3 regions of the Rhodococcus koreensis genome follow, and region 3 is predicted to be linked to each of the others. Evidence: riboswitches for the same ligand, from Rfam matches in the RefSeq annotation. Region 3 holds a riboswitch; each other region holds the start of a gene.
What was found. A riboswitch is a leader RNA that binds a small molecule or an ion and turns the genes downstream of it on or off. The one in region 3 is predicted to bind thiamine pyrophosphate.

Region 1 (3,908 bases), 3.4 Mb from region 3:
TGGCCAAGGCGGGAGCCCACGTCGTGCTGGCCTGCCGCAACACCCACAAGGGTGAGGTGGTCGCGCGGTCGATCGGCGACAACGCCGAGGTGCGCCGTCTCGACCTGTCCGACCTCGCATCGGTGCGCGAGTTCGCCGCCGGCGTCGATTCCGTCGACGTGCTCGTGAACAACGCCGGGGTGATGGCGGTTCCGCAGCGAAAGACGGCCGACGGATTCGAAATGCAGATCGGCACAAATCATCTCGGGCATTTCGCGTTGACCGGACTGCTGCTCGGCAAGATCACCGATCGGGTCGCCACGATGTCGAGTGCGGCACATCAGGCGGGAACGATACATCTCGACGATCTCAACTGGGAACACCGCAAGTACAACCGCTGGAGCGCGTACGGGCAGTCGAAACTCGCGAATCTGCTGTTCACGTACGAATTGCAGCGCAGGCTCGCCGCGGCGGGGTCTCCCGTCACAGCGGTGGCCGCGCACCCCGGCTACGCGTCGACCAATCTGCAGGCGCACACCGAGTCGGTGCAGGACAAGCTGATGGCGGTCGGCAACCGGATCTTCGCGCAGTCGGCGGAGATGGGGGCGCTGCCGATGTTGTTCGCGGCCACCGCCCCCGGCGTGATCGGCGGAAGTTACATCGGGCCGGACGGCCTGTTCGAGCAGCGTGGCCACCCGAAGGTGGTGGGCTCCAACAAGAAGTCGCGGGACGAGCAGACCGCGAAGGGGCTGTGGTCGCTGTCGGAGGACCTGACGGGCGTCGAGTACAAGTTCGGGTGACCCGACGCCCGCGCAGCATGGCTCAGTCTTCGGTGACCTCGAGGGTGACGTCGACGTTGCCGCGGGTGGCGTTGGAGTACGGGCACACCTGATGCGCCTTCTCCGTCAGTTCGAGTGCCTCCGCGCGCGGCAGGTGGGGGAGGGACACCTCGAGGGTGACGGCGAGGCCGAATCCGCCGCCGTCCGTGGAGCCGATCCCGACGCGGGCGCCGACGGCCGAGTCGGCGATGTTGGCCCCGGCCTGACGGCCGACGAGCTGGAGCGCGGAGTGGAAGCAGGCCGCGTATCCGGCGGCGAACAGCTGCTCGGGGTTGGTGCCGTCGCCGGACCCGCCCATCTCGGTGGGGATGGCGAGGTTCAGGTCGAGCCGGCCGTCGGACGTGCGGGCGTGGCCGTTGCGGCCTTCCCCGGTTGCGAGGGCTTCGGCGGTGTAGACGATCTTCATGGTTACTTCTCTCCTGTAGGGGTTTCGAAACTGTGGAGCGATTCGGTGAGGCGCGACAGGGTGTCGCGCAGGGCGACGAGTTCGCCGACGCCCATGCCCGTGGAGCGGGCGAGTTCGGTGGGGATGCCCTCCGCGGCGGTGCGGAGGCCCGCGCCCTTCTCGGTGAGGTGGATCCCGACCCGGCGTTCGTCGGCCGACGAACGCCTTCGTTCGACCAGGCCCAGCGCGTCGAGCCGCTTGAGCAGTGGCGACAGGGTGCCGGTGTCGAGATCGAGGGCGTCGCAGATCTCACGCACCCCGCGGCCGTCCTGTTCCCAGAGCACCAGCAGCACGAGGTACTGCGGGTAGGTCACTCCCAGCGAGTCGAGCATCGACCGGTATCTCGCCGTCATCGCCCGGGAGGCCGAGTACAGCGCGAAGCACACCTGGCGGTCGAGGGCGAGGTTGTCGGTCACCCATGAATAGTTGCACACAACTAGGTTGTGCACAATCAACAGGTCGATACCGGTGGTTGCCCTACACTGTTGGCCAGTGACACGGGGTGCTGCCCGGCGAAGATCCGGGCGGCTGAGAAGACACCCGTCGAACCTGAACTGGGTAATGCCGGCGAAGGGATGTCGCGGAGACGGCCGTATGCGCTCATCCGATGTCTCGTCGCCGACCGAACGGAAGGTGACAGCAATGCAGCTCGACAAGCAGATCGTCCTGGTGACCGGCGGTGGCCGGGGACTCGGTTCCGCCATCGTGCGCTCGTTCGCGGCGCAGGACGCGCGGGTGGTCGTGAACTACCGCAACAGCCGGGATGCGGCGGAGGAACTCGCGGCATCCCTGGGCGCGGACCGCGCGGTCGCCCTCGGGGCCGACGTCACCGATGCCGCGCAGGTGGCGGCGCTGTTCGCCGCCGCGGAAGAGCACTTCGGATCGCCGGTGACCACGGTGATCAACAACGCCCTCGCCGACTTCTCCTTCAACGGCGACGCACGCGAGAAGGCGGACGTCATCACGTGGGAGGCCTTCGACTCGCAATTGCGCGGCAGCGTGCAGGCGACCCTGAACACTACGCAGGCCGCGCTGCCGGGCATGCGCGCGCTCGGGTTCGGCCGCATCGTGAACATCGGGACCAACCTGTTCCAGAATCCCGTCGTCCCGTACCACGACTACACGGCCGCCAAGGCCGCGGCGCTGTCGCTGACCCGCACGCTCGCCGCCGACCTCGGACCCGACGGCATCACCGTCAACATGGTCTCGGGCGGGTTGCTCCGCACCACCGACGCGAGCGCCGCCACCCCCGACGAGGTGTTCGACCTCATCGCGGCGAGCACTCCGCTGCAGCGGGTCACGACCCCGGACGAGTTCGCCGACGCGGTCCTGTTCTTCGCGTCCCCGTGGTCGCGTTCGGTGACCGGCCAGAACCTCGTCGTCGACGGCGGACTGGTCAAGGACTGACATGAGCGACGCCCGGCAACTGCACTTCAACGCGTTCCTGTTCGGCTGCGGGCACCACGGTGCCGCGTGGAGGCACCCCTCCTCGCAGGTGGAGCGGCTCAGCGACATCGCCTACTACGAGGCACTGGCGCAGACCGCGGAGCGGGGCTGCCTCGATGCGGTGTTCTTCGCCGACGGGCATTCGGTGCGCGACCCCGCGTCCGGGGGCATGTGGTTCCTCGAACCGCTCACCGCGCTGTCCGCGATGGCACGGGCAACCGAGCGGGTCGGTCTCGTGACGACCGTGTCCACCACCTTCTACACCCCGTTCCACGCCGCGCGGATGCTGGCGTCGCTCGACCACATCAGCGGCGGCCGCGTCGGCTGGAACGTGGTGACGTCGATGTTCGACGCCGAGGCCCGCAATCACGGTCTCGAGGAGATGCCGCCGCACGACGACCGCTACTCGCGGGCCGCGGAATTCGTCGACGTGGCACTCGCGCTGTGGGATTCGTGGGAGCCCGACGCGCTCGTCCTCGACCGGGAGGGCATCTTCGCGGATCCGGCCAAGGTGAACCCGATCGGGCATCGGGGCAAGCATTTCCTCGTCGACGGCCCGTTGACCGTGCCGCACTCGCCGCAGGGGCGCCCCGTGCTGTTCCAGGCGGGCGCGTCCGACCAGGGCCGCGACCTGGCCGCCCGGTGCGCCGAGGGCATCTACGCAGTCGCCTACGACCTCACGGCCGCGCAGAGTTACTACGGCGACGTGAAGCGTCGCATCCGCGCCGCGGGCCGCGACGCCGACGCGGTGACCGTGATGCCCGGTCTCGTCACCTACGTGGGCTCGACCGCCGAGGAGGCGCGCCGGAAGAAGGCGGAACTCGACGCGCTCCTGCCCGTCGAACAGTCGCTGGCGCAGTTGTCGATGTTCGTCCAGCAGGATTGCAGCGCATGGGAATTGGACGCACCCGTTCCGGCGCTGCCGCCGCTGTCGGAGTTCACCGGACCGCAGGGCCGGTACGACACGATCCTGCGGATCATCGAGAAGGACCGTCCCACCGTGCGGTCGCTGCTGGGCACGCTGGCGGCAGGCGGCGGGCACTGCACCATGATCGGCACCCCGGAGTCGATCGCCGACGAGATCGAGGTGTGGTTCCGCGGCGGCGGCGCCGACGGCTTCAACCTGATGCCGCCGCTGTACCCGCACGGGCTCGCGGACTTCGTCGACGAGGTCGTCCCCGTCCTGCAGAGGCGCGGGC
Region 2 (3,908 bases), 690 kb from region 3:
GCGAACTGGTAGCCGCGCTGCAGGGCCTGGACGAACTTGCGGGCCTGCTCGGGATGCTCGTCCATCCACTGCTCGTTGCCCTCGATGACGAGTGCGTACGCGTCCGGGAAGCCGTAGTCGGTGTAGTGGAAGTAGCGCATCGGGGTGCCCCGGTGCTCGGCCTCGATGCCCTCCCAGCCGAAGAACGACACGGTGAAGTCGGCGGTGCCGGAGTACACGGCCTCGTAGGCCGACGTGCCGAGCGTGACGGTGGTGAATTCGCCCTTGCCGCCGTCGTTCCGGATGATCTGCTTCAGCGTCTCCTCGCCGTCGGGGTCCGCGAAACCGGCGTAGATCTTGCCGTCGAGATCCCGGGGGCGGGTGATGTCGGCGCGATCCGCCTTCACCGCGATGCCCGTCGCCCAGTGCTGCAGCGGGGCCATGACCGACGTGGTCTGGGCGCCCGCGGCCTTCGAGAACGTCGCGGAACTCTGGAAGCTCACGCCGAACTCCGCGTTGCCGGCGTCGACGAGGGTGTCGGGTGAGGTGTCGTTGTACGGCAGAACCTGCACGTCGAGTCCGGCGTCCGCGAACCAGCCCTCCTGCTGGGCGACGAACAGTCCGGTGTGGTTGGTGTTCGGCGTCCAGTCGAGTGCGAACCGGATGGTGTCGTCGGACTGTGAGTCGCCGGCGCAGCCGGTGAGCATCGACAGGGCCGAGACGAGGATGACGGCTGCGGTGGCAGCGCGCTTGGTACGGGAGAAAAGTGTCACGACGCCGGCCATTCCTGCTTGTTGAGTGCGGTGTCCCAGAACATGAGTTCGTAGCGGCTGGCGATCGTGAACGCCTCCACCATCGCCTCGCGCTGGGCGTCGGTCGCGGCCTCCGCGGCGGCGTCCACGAGTTCGCGGGCCTTCGCGACGGCGGCGTGGAACTCCTCCGCGTCGTACGTGGTCACCCACTGTGCGTACGGGTGCGTCGGGTCGGCGGCCAGCACGTCCCGGGCGCTCGCCGCCAGCCGGCGTCCCACGTCGGCGTAGATCCAGAAGCACGGCAGCACCGCGGCGGCGGACACCGCGTACGGCTCGGTGGCGGCGACCGCCGTCAGGTAGGAGATGTACCCGAGGCAGGCCTGCGAATGCTGCGGTTCGGCGTCCGACGCGGGGAGCCGTCCGCTGGTCAGCAGATTCTGGTGCAATGTCGCCTCGACCGTGGCGGCCTCGGCTGCCGAGCCGGCCCAGAAGCCGGCCTCGACGGGGCCCGGCGCATGCGCGGCGACCAGGGACAGGGCCTTCGCGTATCCGGTCAGGTACAGGAAATCCTGCTCGATGTACGTGCGGAACACGTCCAGCGGCAGTGTTCCGTCGCCGAGGCGGCGGAGGAACTCGAGTTCGTCGATCGCTTCGCGCAGCACCTTGGTCCGGTCCCACAAGTGGTCCGTGAATCGGGCGTGCTGGCCTGCGCCCGCAGCACCTTGGACAGAGCTATTCACAACGTTGACATCCCTTCGTCAGCATTACCTGAGCAGGTTCCCGGGTGTGTTCTCAGCCCCGCCCGTGCGGAGCACCCCGTGTCAGAACAAGCCGACCCTAGCACCGGCCGTGCCGCGAACGGAAAGGCCCCGGGTGGGTGGACGGGCTCAGCCTGCGAGGAACGCGGCCGCTCCCGGCGGGAGGGGCGCGGGGCCGCGCGTGTAGATCTCGGCGGGCCTGCCGGTCCCGACGACGGCCATGTCGCCGGTGTGCTCGAGGGCGGGCATCATGTGCCGGCGGAACGAGTCCTTCGGGAGGGGACGGCCGAACACCACCTCGTAGACCCGGCGGAGTTCGAGCACCGTGAACGTGTCGCCGGCCAGCCCCGACGGGTCGACGGACCGCGCGTACCGCTCGCGCAGGTCGGCGACGGCGAGGGTGACGACGTCCGCGTGGTCGAACGCGAGGTCCTGCGTCACCCGGTCGCCGTCGACGGGGATCAGCAGGGCGTCGCGGGGGAGTGCCGTGCGCGGCAGCGCCGCACCGTGCGTCATCGACAGCACCCACCCGCGGTCGTCGCGGGCGGGGTCGTCGAACATCGCCAACTGGTGGAACTCGGCACCCGCCAGTCCGGCCTTGATCCGCAGGCACCGCTCGGCGGCGTCCCGCAGCCGCTCGCCCTTGTGGAGGAAGGTGCCCGGAAGCGCGAGCCGGCCCGAACGGTGCGGAACCACAAGCACTTTCAGCTCGGCGCCGTCGACGGTGAGGACGGCGACGTCGACCGCCACGGACGGCCGCGGGTAGTCGAGGAGACTCTTGCCCTCGGGATCGGTCGATGCGGCCACGGAGCACATGTTAGCGCGCGGTTGATCTATATCGCGTTCGAACGGTCCTGCCTGCGCATCGTTGGTAGTTTGGCGAGAGATTCCCGTACGCGCTGCGTGAGGAGATTCGGCCGTGGATGTCGAGAAGTCAGGCGACACACTCGTCGTCCGCGCCCGGGACGGCGACGTGCGCGGCTATCCCGAAGGCGACGTCTACGCGTGGAAGGGCATCCCGTTCGCCGCCGCCACCGTCGGCGATCTGCGGTTCCGGGCGCCGGCCCCGCCCGCACCGTGGGACGGCGTGCGCGACTGCGTCGACTTCGGCCCGATGGCCCCGCAGGGCCACGGCACCGCCGTCCCGATCGACGCCGGACTCGAGATGGACGAGGACTGCCTGTCGGTCAACGTGTGGGCACCCAGGCCCGACGGCATCCCGCGGCCGGTGATGGTGTGGATCCACGGCGGCGCCTACTGCCTGGGAACCGCGGCCCAGGGCATCTACAACGGGCGGATCCTGTCCACTCTCGGCGACGTCGTGCTGGTCTCGTTCAACTACCGGGTCGGGGCGCTCGGCTTCCTCGACCTGTCGTCGTTCTCGACGGCGGAGCGGGTGTTCGAGACCAACTGCGGGCTGCGCGACCAGGTCGCCGCCCTCGAATGGGTGCGCGAGAACATCGCGTCGTTCGGCGGTGACCCGGACGAGGTGACGGTGTTCGGGGAGTCGTCGGGAGCCGGGTCGATCACCACCCTGATGACGTGCCCGAGTGCGGACGGGTTGTTCCACCGCGCGATCGCCCAGAGCCCACCCGCCACGTCGGTGTACGGCAGCGAGCGGGCGGCCACGGTCGCGAAGCAGTTCCTCGACATCCTCGACGTGGAACCCGCCCGGATCGACACGTTGCTGCGCCTCCCGTACCGCACGGTCATCGAGGCCAGCGACACCCTCGTCAACGAGGTGCCGACGAAGATCCCGGGCACACTCGCCATGGCGCCCGTGGTGGACCGCGACTTCCTGCCCCGCTACCCGGTGGCCGCGTTCCAGAAGGGCTACTCCCACCGGATCCCCCTCATCATCGGTTCCAACAAGGACGAGTCGTCGATCTTCAAGTTCATGAAATCGCCTCTGCTGCCGGTCACTTCGGATTCGGTGCAGGAGATGCTGCGGGCGATCGCGACCGATCACCCGGAACTGCCCGCGGCCCGCCTCGCCGACATCCTGTCTGTGTACCCGGACCGCGGCAAACCGAAGGGCGCACTCGCGATGTCCCGCGACGCCGCGTTCCGGATGCCCGCCCTGTGGGTGGCCGACGCCCACAGCAGGCACTCGCCGACGTGGATGTACCGGTTCGACCAGGCCACCCCGATGCTCAAGGCCGCGCGCATCGGAGCCGGGCACGCCACCGAACTCCCGTACGTCTTCGGCAATTTCGACACCCTCAACATCGACCCGACGTTCTGGCTCGGCGGCCGGAAGACGGCACTCGAGGTGTCGGGCCGCATCCAGCGCCGGTGGCTCGCGTTCGCGCGGCACGGTGTCCCCGCCGCCCTGGACGCGTCCAAGCACTGGGCCCCCTACGACGAGGAGGACCGCGCCACGTTGCTGATCGACGGCGCGGACACGCTGGTGAAGGAC
Region 3 (3,908 bases):
CCACGGGGTGACCGGTGCGGTTGTTGGCCCGCGCGGTCTCGACGAGACCGGAGTAGACGCTGAGGTCGGTGGAGATGGAGGCGAGAAGGCGCCTGCTGTCCACGTCGCTGGGGGCGAGCCCGCCGGACGCGTACACGAGGTCGGCGGAGGCCGTGCCGAGCGCCTGCGCGTACGTGTCCCGGAGTTCGGGGGGTTCGAGACCGCCGGAGATGAACGCGGTGGTGGCCGCGGCGTCCGCCACCGACAGGGCGCTGTAGAGGTTCTGCGCCGAGAACGACAGCGGTTCGGTCTCGGCGAGGACGCTGTCGAGGGTGGCCTCCCTGCCGTTCACGGTCGACGCGGCCACGAATCCGGCGGTCAGGGTGAGCAGCACCAGGAGCGCGCCGAGGGCGGTGAGCTTGGCGGGTGTCGACCCCAGGAAGGCCCGAAGTTCCTTACGACGCGCGACGGCGGGGTCGACGTCGTCGTCCGCGGCGGCAGACAGGGCGCGGCTGCCGTGGGGTTCGATCGACGGCGCCTCACGCAGAACCACGTCGCACCCCTCCCGTGTCACGGCCGCACCTTGTGGGGAGCATATAAGCAGGAGTCGGTGACTGGGGATATCGGGCACTTCCGGCAGAAACCGTTAGTGTGAGGGAACTGCAGGGAGACCCATCAGGTCGGACAGGGGTAGTCGATGCGTGGTGACGGTGACGGCTGGGCGACCGGGCCGGACGGCAGTCGTCATTGGGGCAAGCACGGTGCGGCCGGGTTGTTGCTGCGTGCGCCGCTCCCGGACGAGACGCCGGCCGTGCTCTTACAGCACCGTGCGGCCTGGAGCCACCAGGGCGGGACGTGGGCGTTGCCGGGCGGTGCCCGGGACAGCCACGAGACCACGACCCACGCCGCGGTACGCGAGGCGCACGAGGAAGCCGGCATCGAGAGTGCGGCCATCAGAGTCCGCACCGAGGTCGTCACCATGAAGGCCGCGAGCGGCTGGAGTTACACCACGGTGATCGCCGACGCCGAGCGTCCACTGCCCACCGTCGCGAACGGTGAGAGCACCGAACTGCGCTGGGTGCGGGAAACCGACGTCGCCGGGTTGCCACTGCACCCCGGGTTCGAAGCGGGGTGGCCGCAACTGCGCACCACCGAGGTGCGGCTGCTGCTCGACCGGTACGACGTGCTGGGTGAGAGCGGCGCGCTCGCGCAGCTGTCGAAGGCACTGCCCCGCACCGTGCACCTGCCCGACGGCACCTACGGGTGGCTGCCGCGCGTCGAGGTGCTCGAGGCACTGGACACGGTCGGTCGCCTCGCCGAACCGGCAGGTCACGGCACCACGCTGGGGACGGTGACCGCGGTCGTCACCACCGACCCCGAGCTGATCGAACAGTTGCCCGCCACGGTCGTGGTCCTACCGCCCGCCACGGTGCGAGACTGGCTCCAGCAGGCGTAACTACGCGTTCTGCTGCAGCAGGGCGGACAGTGAGCGCGCGGCGGCCTGCGGGTCGCGGGCCTCGGTGATGGCCCGCACGACGACGATCCGGTCGGCGCCTGCGGCGAGGATCTCCGGAACCCGGGACTCGTCGATGCCGCCGATCGCGAACCACGGGCGGTTCGGCGCGGAGTCGGCGGTCGAGCGCACCAGGTCGATGCCCGACGCGGTCCGCCCGGGCTTGGTGGGGGTCGCCCACACCGGTCCGGTGCAGAAGTAGTCGACGCCGTCCTCGATCGCCGCGAGGCTGGCCTGGGCGCGGCTGTGCGTGGACCGGCCGATCAGCACATCCGAACCCACGACGGTCCGCGCGTAGGGGACGGGCAGATCGCCCTGGCCGAGGTGCAGGACGTCGGCGCCTGCGGCCAGCGCCATGTCGGCCCGGTCGTTGACGGCGAGCAGCGCCCCGTGCCGCCTGGCCGCGGCCGCGAGCACCGACAGTGCCGCCAGTTCGTCCCTGGCGTCCATCGTGCCGAACTTCTTCTCACCGGCCGAGCCCTTGTCGCGGAGCTGGATGATGTCGACGCCGCCGGACAGCGCGGCCTCGGCGAACTGCGCCAGGTCGCCCTTCTCGCGCCGAGCATCGGTGCACAGGTACAAACGTGCTGTTCCGAGGCGGCGCCGACGGTCCGTGAGGTTGCTGTGATGTGAGGTGGTCACGGCATGACGGTAGCCTCTACGGTGAAAGTGCAACACGGGAGTCCCGGGGAACGTGGGGCTGAGAGGGGCTCACGCCGAGCCCGACCGTCATACCTGACCCGGATCATGCCGGCGCAGGAAGTGAGGTGGAGTTCAATGGCGAGATCGGTATCCGTCGTCGGAGGCGGAGTGATCGGCCTGTCGATTGCGTGGCGAGCAGCCCGCAACGGCTGGTCGGTGAAGCTGTACGACCCGTCGATCGGTTCGGGAGCGTCCTGGGTGGCGGGCGGCATGCTCGCCCCGCTGTCCGAGGGCTGGCCCGGTGAGGAGAGCGTCCTCGAACTGGGGAGCGCGTCGCTCGACCGGTGGCCCGAGTTCGGGAAGGAACTGGAGGCCGGGGCCGGCGTCGACCTGTTCACGTCGGAGGGTTCGCTCACCGTCGCGTTGGACGGCGCCGACGCCGAAGACCTCCGGACCATCGCCGAGTGGGTGGGGGCGCAGGGCCGGGATCTGCAGATCCTGAATCGCGCCGAGGTCCGCGCCCTCGAGCCGATGCTGGGTCGCGGAGTCCGGTTAGGGCTCTTGGCCGTCGACGAACTGGCCGTCGACAACAGGCTGCTCCTGCAGGCGTTGCAACGGTGTGCCGTCGACGCCGGGGTGGAGCTGATCGGTGAGGCCGTGCGCAGTCTGGACGGGCTGGGCGCGGACCAGATCGTCGTCACCGCGGGCATCGCGTCACCGGCACTGTGGCCGGGACTTCCGGTGCGCCCGGTGAAGGGCGAGATCCTGCGGTTGCGGGCCCGTCCCGGGGTGACCCCCGCGCCGGGCCGGACCATCCGCGGCAGCGTCCACGGCAGACCCGCCTACCTGGTGCCGCGTGCCGACGGCATCGTCGTCGGAGCCACCCAGTACGAATCGGGCAACGACACGCAGGTCACGGTGGCCGGTGTGCGGGACCTGATCGCGGACGCGGAGGCGCTGATGCCCGCCATCGGCGAGTACGAACTGCGTGAGACCTCGGCGGGTCTGCGTCCGATGACCCCGGACAACCTGCCGCTGATCGGCCGGGTGTCCGATCGGGTCGTGGTGGCGACGGGACACGGCCGCAACGGCATCCTGCTCACTCCGGTGACCGCCGACGCGACGGTGGCATTGTTGGAGGGCTCGGCACTGGTCGAGGCGAAAGCCGCAGACCCCGAACGTTTCGAGAAAGTAGCGAGGTAGAGATGAGTGAGCAGCAAGTAGTGGTGCCGATCGGCATCAGCGTCAACGGCGAGGATCACGAGTTCACGGAACCGTTGACCGTCACCGGGCTGCTGGAGGTGCTGAACCTGCCGACCAAGGGAATCGCGGTGGCCGTGAACGGCGCCGTGTTCCCCCGCGCCCGTTGGGACGAGCTCGTGGTCCGGGGCTGGGAGATCGAGATCCTCACGGCGGTGCAGGGTGGCTGACGCGACGCCCGGCGTGCAGAAGGGCCTCACGATCGCGGGCCGCACGTTCGGTTCACGGTTGATCATGGGCACCGGTGGCGCCGCCAACCTGACGGTGCTCGAAGAGGCGCTCGTCGCGTCCGGCACCGAGCTGACCACGGTCGCGATGCGCCGCGTCGACGCCGTCGGCGGCACCGGGGTGCTGGACCTGCTGCGCCGGCTCGACATCGCGCCGCTGCCCAACACCGCGGGGTGTCGCGGTGCGGCCGAGGCGGTGCTGACGGCGCAACTCGCCCGGGAGGCGCTCGAAACCGACTGGGTGAAGCTCGAGGTCATCGCCGACGAACGCACCCTCATGCCCGACG

Region 1: it holds a riboswitch for thiamine pyrophosphate, as region 3 does, so the genes downstream of both, JWS14_RS27070 (3-oxoacyl-ACP reductase) here and thiO (glycine oxidase ThiO) in region 3, are expected to answer to the same signal.
Region 2: it holds a riboswitch for thiamine pyrophosphate, as region 3 does, so the genes downstream of both, JWS14_RS08210 (TenA family protein) here and thiO (glycine oxidase ThiO) in region 3, are expected to answer to the same signal.

Annotation. Positions count from the first base shown of each region.
Region 1 covers NZ_CP070609.1:5,893,118-5,897,025, forward strand. The annotation lists gene JWS14_RS27055 (oxidoreductase) at 1-779, shown strand, start outside; gene JWS14_RS27060 (organic hydroperoxide resistance protein) at 802-1,224, opposite strand; gene JWS14_RS27065 (MarR family winged helix-turn-helix transcriptional regulator) at 1,227-1,679, opposite strand; TPP riboswitch at 1,752-1,856, shown strand; gene JWS14_RS27070 (3-oxoacyl-ACP reductase) at 1,906-2,670, shown strand; gene JWS14_RS27075 (LLM class flavin-dependent oxidoreductase) at 2,672-3,908, shown strand, end outside.
Region 2 covers NZ_CP070609.1:1,762,073-1,765,980, reverse strand. The annotation lists gene JWS14_RS08215 (ABC transporter substrate-binding protein) at 1-764, opposite strand, end outside; gene JWS14_RS08210 (TenA family protein) at 749-1,471, opposite strand; TPP riboswitch at 1,465-1,560, opposite strand; gene JWS14_RS08205 (NUDIX hydrolase) at 1,619-2,296, opposite strand; gene JWS14_RS08200 (carboxylesterase/lipase family protein) at 2,409-3,908, shown strand, end outside.
Region 3 covers NZ_CP070609.1:2,447,920-2,451,827, reverse strand. The annotation lists gene JWS14_RS11455 (hypothetical protein) at 1-553, opposite strand, end outside; gene JWS14_RS11450 (NUDIX hydrolase) at 677-1,435, shown strand; gene thiE (thiamine phosphate synthase) at 1,436-2,134, opposite strand; TPP riboswitch at 2,159-2,271, shown strand; gene thiO (glycine oxidase ThiO) at 2,270-3,337, shown strand; gene thiS (sulfur carrier protein ThiS) at 3,340-3,564, shown strand; gene thiG (thiazole synthase) at 3,557-3,908, shown strand, end outside.